Linked DNA regions of Mesorhizobium shangrilense. The protein of the gene in region 1 interacts with the protein of each later gene in a pairwise test. Links are inferred from orthologs where the notes say so. Each region holds a gene or a part of one and is shown on either strand. Other genes may lie near its edges.

Evidence for each region.
Region 2: the proteins of PD284_RS22825 (region 1) and PD284_RS14230 interact in binary tests that used the Escherichia coli proteins (3 or more experiments, as listed by UniProt). The link is inferred for Mesorhizobium shangrilense from one-to-one orthologs.

Annotation. Positions count from the first base shown.
Region 1 is NZ_JAQGPN010000001.1:4,731,539-4,736,108, reverse strand. The notes cover bases 768-4,110. They hold PD284_RS22825 ([protein-PII] uridylyltransferase), read right to left. Parts: upstream 3,776-4,110; coding sequence 968-3,775; downstream 768-967. Other genes in these bases: PD284_RS22820 (bifunctional diguanylate cyclase/phosphodiesterase), read right to left, coding at 3,864-4,110; murJ (murein biosynthesis integral membrane protein MurJ), read right to left, coding at 768-795. Also shown: more of murJ, read right to left, coding at 1-767; more of PD284_RS22820, read right to left, coding at 4,111-4,570.
Region 2 is NZ_JAQGPN010000001.1:2,951,132-2,953,871, forward strand. It holds PD284_RS14230 (P-II family nitrogen regulator), read right to left. Parts: upstream 1,670-2,740; coding sequence 1,331-1,669; downstream 1-1,330. Other genes in the region: glnA (type I glutamate--ammonia ligase), read right to left, coding at 1-1,279; PD284_RS14235 (NAD(P)H-hydrate dehydratase), read left to right, coding at 2,026-2,740. UniProt on the Escherichia coli protein: P-II indirectly controls the transcription of the glutamine synthetase gene (glnA). P-II prevents NR-II-catalyzed conversion of NR-I to NR-I-phosphate, the transcriptional activator of GlnA. When P-II is uridylylated to P-II-UMP, these events are reversed.

The DNA.
Region 1 (4,570 bases):
GACGGCGCTCGCCTGCCCGGAGGCGATGGCGGTGCCGATCAGCGTGTTGATCTGGGTGATGCCGCCGGTGATAGCCGCCGGCAGCGCCAGCCACAGCAGCCGCTTCACGTTCGGCGTCAGGCGGGGCCGCCGGAAGCCGATCCTGACGCCGGCATGGCGCACGGCGGCCCAGACGATGGCGAGTTGCACCAGCCCCGCCGCCAGCACGCCCCAGCCGAGCGCATAGCCGACCGCGACCGCGTCCATGCCCTCGTACCAGGCATAGGCGAGGACCGCGACCAGGATGATGTTGAGAAAGACGGGCGCCACGGCCGCGGCGAAGTAGCGGCGCAGCGAGTTGAGCATTCCCGCCATCATGGCGCCGAGTGACATGCAGATCAGGTAAGGGAACATGATCGTCGCAAGCGTCACCGTGAAGGCGAGCTTTTCCGGCGATTCGCTGAAACCGGGCGCGATCAGGTAGCGGACCAGCAACGGCATGGACAGCTCCATGACGATGGTCAGTCCCAGCAGGACGCTGAACAGCACGCCGAAGACTTCTTCCGAGAAGCGTCGCGCGCCGTCGATGCCGTTGGCTTCGATCTCCTTGGCGAACAGCGGCACAAAAGCGGTGTTGAACGCGCCTTCGGCAAACAGCCGGCGGAAGGTGTTCGGGAACTGGAAGGCTGCGTAGAAGGCGTCCGCGACCGGCCCTGTGCCGAGCGCTGCCGCCATGAGCATCTCGCGCGCAAAGCCGAGGAGCCGGCTCATCATGGTGCCGGAGGCGACCGTTGCGAATTTTCTCAAAAGGCTCATGCGGTAGTTCGCCTCCTCCTTGAGGCAAGGGTCGCCACGTAGCGGCCGGGTCGATTGGGTGTGGCGGTGCGCGAGGCGGAGACAATGCCGAGCCAGGTGGGAAACCCCGCACCCGGCCGCCCGTCTGCGGCGGTCGTCCCCCTCAAGGGGGAGCGGGCAGGCACAGCGCCCGTCATTCCGCCGCCGCCTCCGCCCGCGGCTTGGGCGAACGGGACTGGCCGTCGCCCTCGAGTATACGGATCAGCCGGTCCTGGATCGTCTTTAGTCGCGTCGGGTTCTCGATCTTCTGCCAGGTCAGGTCGGTCACGTAGAACGTGTCGATCACCTTCTCGCCGAACGTCGTGATGTGGGCGGATGCGATGTTCAGCGACAGGTCCGACAGCGCTCCCGTCAGCTCCGACAGCAGGCCCGGCCGGTCCAGCCCGCGCACCTCGATGACAGAGAAGCGGTTGGAGAGGGTGTTGCGCACGTCTGCGCGCGGCTCGATGCGGAACGTCTTTGCGCCCCGCTTCGGCCTGGCGCGCTTGTCGAGGATGTCGGAGAGCCACGCCTTGCCGGACAGCGCATCCTCGATCAGCTTGCCGACGCGCTCTGCGCGGCGACGCTCGTCCTCGTCGAGGTCGAATTCGCGGCTGATCAGGATCGTGTCCAGCGCCCGGCTGTCGGAGGTGGTGAAGATCTGCGCGTCGACGATGTTGCCGCCTGCCGCCGCGCAGGCGCCGCTGATGATGGAAAGCAGGCGCGGATTGTCGGGGGCGAGCACGGTGATCTCGGTGACCGCCTCGAACTCGTGCGGCTTGACCATCGTGGCGCACTTCCTTTCGGCAGCGTCCACCTCGCGGATGAAGTCGGCATGACGGATCTGGTCCGCGAGATCCACGGTCAGCATATAGTTGGAGTAGTGCAGACCGATCAGCCGCTCCCGCTCGGCTTCCGGCCAGCCGGCCAGCGCCTCCTCGAGCCTCGCCCGGGCGACCTTCGTCCGCTCGACGCGCGACACCTCGGAAAAGCCTCCGGTGAGCAGCAGTTCGGTCTCGTAGTAGAGCGTGCGCAGCAGCTGTCCCTTCCAGCCGTTCCACACGCCCGGTCCCACGCCGCGTATGTCGCAGACGGTCAGGATCAGCAGCAGCTTGAGGCGCTCCACCGACTGCACGACAGCCGCGAAATCCTCGACGGTCTTGCGGTCGTTCAGGTCGCGCGTCTGCGCCATCATCGACATGAAGAGGTGGTTCTCAACCAGCCAGGCGACCGTCTCGGTATCTGCCTGCGACAGTCCGATATGCGGGCAAAGCCGCCGCGCGATCCGTGCGCCGGCCACCGAATGGTCCTCGGGCCGCCCCTTGGCGATGTCGTGCAGCAGCACTGCCAAGTAAAGCACGTTGCGCTGGCGACGCAGTGTCGGCACCAGCGAATGCGACAGCGGATGCAGCTTCTCCCCCTCGCCATGCTCGATTTCCGACAGCACCCCGATGCAGCGCAAAAGGTGCTCGTCCACCGTGTAGTGGTGGTACATGGAGAACTGCATCATCGCGACGATGCGACCGAACTCGGGAATCAGCTTGCCGAGCAGACCCGCTTCGTTCATCCGCCTGAGGTTGAGCTCGGGGTTGCGGTCTGACGTCAGGATCTCGAGGAAGAGCCGATTGGCCTCCTCATCGCGCCTCAGGTTCTTGTCGACCAGCCGGAGAGACCGCGTCAGCAGCTTCAGGGCGTCCGGGTGGAACTCCAGCCCGTGCTTGTCGGCGAGCCAGAATAGCCTCAGCATGTTCACAGGATCGCGCTCGAACACCTTGTCATCGGCGATGTTGATGCGGTGGTTGTCGACGATGAAGTCGCTGGTGCCGGCGAGCTTGCGCTTGCGGCGCGAGAAGGTCAGGAAGATGCGGTTGAAGCCAGGCACGTGCTTGGCCTGTTCCTCTTCCAGCGCGGCGCAGAAGATGCGCGTCAGGTCGCCCACCGTCTTGGCGGTCAGGAAGTAGTGCTTCATGAAGCGTTCGACGGCGGACAGCCCCGGATGGCTGGTGTAGCCGAGGCGCTCCGCGATGTCGCGCTGGATGTCGAAATGCAGGCGTTCCTCGGCCTTGCCCGTCAGAAAATGCATTTGGCAACGCACAGCCCACAGGAAGTCGTCGGCCTTGACGAACTGGTTGTACTCGGCGCGGGTGAAAACGCCTTTGCCGACCAGTTCCTCGCTGTCGCGCACGCGGTAGAAGTATTTGCCGATCCAGAACAGCGTGTGCAGGTCGCGCAGGCCGCCCTTGCCGTCCTTGACATTGGGCTCGACAAGATAGCGGCTCTCGCCGGACTTGGCGTGGCGCGCGTCCCGCTCGGCAAGCTTGGCCTGCACATATTCGGGGCCGGTCGCGCTCACCAGCTCCTTGTCGAAGCGCTCGATGAGTTCGTCATAGAGGCTTTGCTCGCCCCGGATCAGCCGCGCTTCGAGGATCGTCGTGCGGATGGTGATGTCGTCGCGCGCCTGGCGCATGCATTCGTCGACGCTGCGGGTCGCGTGCCCGACCTTCAGCCTGAGGTCCCACAGCATGTAGAGGATGTACTCGACGATCTGCTCGCCCCAGGGCGTCTGCTTGTAGGGCAGCAGAAAGAGCAGGTCGATGTCGGACCCCGGCGCCAACGTGCCGCGCCCGTAGCCGCCCACCGCAACGATGGCCATGCGTTCGCCGGCCGAGGGGTTTTTCGAGCGGTAGACGTGGGTGGCGGCGAAGTCGTAGAGCGCGCTGATCGTCTCGTCCATCAGATGCGACAGACGCTGAGCACAGGCGCGGCCGCCGCCGTCCGCCCTCATCATCTCCTCGACCGCAGCCCGCCCCTGGTCAAGCGTCCGTCGGAACAGTGCCAGCGCCGCCGAGCGCACCGCCGGCGACGATCCGTCGCCACCGGTTCCGGCGGTCAGTTCAGTCAGGTCGCGGCGCAATTGCGCGCCATCAATGACCTTGTCCAGATGAAGTGAGACGGTCGCCATGTAACAGTGCTGGTGCAGCTTCCGGCCGAGGTTGGGGCGGGGCTCTATAGCCTGATTTCAGCGCGCTGAATACTGCGGGGCGCAGCGCCTAGGAAGCCCTGGCCAGGACGCGCGATTTCAGGAAGTCCGTCAGCTCGTCGGAACTCATCGGCCGCGCGAAGACGTAGCCTTGGAGTCCGGTACACCCCAGATCCTTGAGCACTCGCGCATGGTGAAGCGTCTCCACGCCCTCCGCCAGAACCTCGATGCCGAGCGACTTCCCGATTTCGACGATCGAGCGCACCAGCTTGCGCTGCGCCGGCGAGCGCAACACCGGCATGATCAGCTGCCGGTCGATCTTGAGCCGGCTGGGCAACAGCTTCAGGAGACTGACGATCGAAGCATGTCCGGTGCCGAAGTCGTCAATCTCGACGTCGATTCCGAGGCCCTTGATCTGCTCGACGTTCCAGGTGATCAGCTCGTCGTTCTCGTCCAGGAAGATTGACTCCACCAGTTCGAAGGATATCCGGCCGGGCTCGAGCTCGAGCTCGCGCAGGCTGCTGATCAGTTCCTCGTCGTGCAGCCTGCGGGCGGAGACGTTGACCGACGCCTTGGGGACGCTGAGGCCCATCTCATCCCATTGTGCGAGCTGCGCCAGTGTCTGCTCGAGGATCATGCGGTCCAGGGTGGCCACCACATTGAGTTCCTCCGCCGTTTTCAGGAACGCGCGGGGGGCGAGCAAGCCCTTGCTCGGGTGCCGCCAGCGGACGAGCGCCTCGACACCGATCACGTCATGTGTCGTCGCGTCGAACTGGG
Region 2 (2,740 bases), 1.8 Mb from region 1 along the record:
CCCGGTCCTTGTCGAGGCTCTGCAGGGCCTCGCGCAGCGAACCGCAAACGGTCGGAATGCGCTTCAGCTCCTTCGGCGGCAGGTCGTAAAGATCCTTGTCCATGGCCTGGCCAGGATGGATCTTGTTCTTGATGCCGTCGAGGCCGGCCATGAGCAGCGCGGCGAAGGCGAGATAGGGGTTCGCGCCCGGGTCGGGGAAGCGGATCTCGACGCGCTTCGACTTCGGCGAGGAGCCGAACGGGATGCGGCAGGAGGCCGAGCGGTTGCGCGCCGAATAGGCGAGCAGCACGGGCGCCTCATAGCCCGGGACCAGACGCTTGTAGGAGTTGGTCAGCGGGTTGGTGAAGGCGTTGACGGCCTTGGCGTGCTTGATGACGCCGCCAATGAAGAACAGGCAGCTCTCCGACAGCCCGGCATACTCGTTGCCGGCGAACGTCGGCTTTCCACCCTTCCAGATCGACATATGGACGTGCATGCCCGAGCCGTTGTCGCCGAACACCGGCTTCGGCATGAAGGTGGCCGTCTTGCCATAGGCGTTGGCGACCTGGTGCACGACGTACTTGTACATCTGCATCTTGTCGGCGTTGCGGACGAGGGAGTCGAACTTCACGCCGAGTTCATGCTGGGCGGCCGCAACCTCGTGGTGGTGCTTCTCGACGCGGATGCCCATCTCGGCCATCACCGTCAGCATCTCGGAGCGCATGTCCTGGCAGGAATCGACCGGCGGCACCGGGAAATAGCCGCCCTTGATGCGTGGGCGGTGGCCGAGGTTGCCGGTCTCATAGTCGGTGTCGTCGTTCGACGGCAGCTCGGTCGAGTCGAGCTTGAAGCCCGTGTTGTACGGGTCGGCCTTGTACTTGACGTCGTCGAAGATGAAGAACTCGGCTTCGGGGCCGACATAGATGGTGTCGCCGATGCCCTCGGCCTTCATGTACGCCTCGGCCTTCTTGGCGATGCCGCGCGGGTCGCGGTTGTAGGCTTCGCCGGACACCGGATCGAGGATGTCGCACATCACGACCATGGTGGATTGCGCGAAGAACGGGTCCATGTGAACCGTCTCGGTGTCAGGCATCAGCACCATGTCGCTTTCGTTGATCGCCTTCCAGCCGCCGATCGAGGAGCCGTCGAACATGACGCCGTCGGCGAACATGTCCTCGTCCACTTCCATGACGTCCATCGTCACGTGCTGCATCTTGCCCTTGGGATCGGTGAAGCGCAGGTCAACGAACTTCACGTCGTTGTCCTTAATCTGCTTCATGATGTCTTTGGCTGTCGTCATGTCATTTCCCTATTGTGATGACGTATTGAAACTGATGGAACGCGGAACGCGTCAGATGGCGTCGACGCCGGTCTCGCCGGTGCGGATGCGCACGACTTCCTCGATATTGGATACGAAGATCTTGCCGTCGCCGATGCGGCCGGTCTGGGCGGCTTTCCGGATAGCCTCGATCGCGGCCTCGACCGCGTCGTCCGCGAGCACAACCTCGATCTTCACCTTGGGCAGAAAGTCGACGACGTATTCGGCACCGCGGTAAAGCTCCGTATGGCCTTTCTGCCTGCCGAAACCCTTGGCTTCAGTGACCGTGATGCCTTGCAGTCCGGCCTCCTGCAGCGCTTCCTTCACCTCGTCAAGCTTGAAGGGCTTGATGATCGCTTCGATCTTTTTCATTTCGAGATTTGGCCTCCGATACGCAATTCGCCGGGCGGTTGGCCCGTTCCGCGCAATTACAAGCAGGAAGCGTGCCAAGTCGCATTTGATCCGTTCGCATTCACGGCAAGACGCGACGCCGGATCGGTTTCGATGCTATGTCGCATCATTTCGCGCGCCCGGTATCTCGATGCCGCGCCGCGGGACGCCCCTCGCCAGCGCCCAGTATGCCTAAGAATTGGGCAGGCAGATGACGAATGAGGCAGTCGCTGTTTATCCCTGCAGTCCGGAGGCACTCAAAAGCCTGTGCCCGTTCCATCATTGCCAGCGCCGCATCATCTCCTATGCTGCCCGCAGAACCCGAGACGCCGAACCCCATGCGCATCGAACTGCTGACCCCGGATGAAATGGCCGAAGCGGACGCCCACGCGATCAGGCGCGGGCCGCAGAACGGCATGGAACTGATGCGACGCGCGGGGCATGCGGTCGCGACCGTGGCGCTGCAGCGTTTTCCGGCTGTCAGGCAGGTCCATGTGCTCTGTGGTCCCGGCAACAATGGCGGCGACGGCTATGTGGTCGCGCAGATCCTTGCCGGATCGGGCGTGTCGGTTGCCGTCTGGAGCGAAGGCGAGCCGCGAAAAGGCACCGACGCAGCCAGGGCCCGCAGCGAGTGCGTGGTCGCGGCGCGGCCATTGGCGGAGTTTGCCTGCGAAGCGGATGACCTGATCGTCGATGCGCTGTTCGGAGCTGGATTGGCGCGCGAGATTTCGGGGGACGTCGCCTCCGTGATCAAGAGGGCGCGCGACGCCGGCGCCCACAGCTTGGCCATCGACTTGCCGTCCGGCGTATCCGGCGCCAGCGGGCAAATCCTCGGCGATGCCTTCGATGCCGATCTCACCGTGACCTTCGTGCGGAAGAAGCCCGGCCATCTGCTCCAGCCCGGTCGCTCGAAATGCGGGGACGTCGTCGTCGCCGATATCGGAATCCACGACGAGATCGTTGCGGGGCTGGGCGTCAGCTGCTTCGAGAACGTGCCGAAGCTCTGGGAGGATCGTTTTCCACACACCGAGGTCGATGCGCACAAGTACAGCC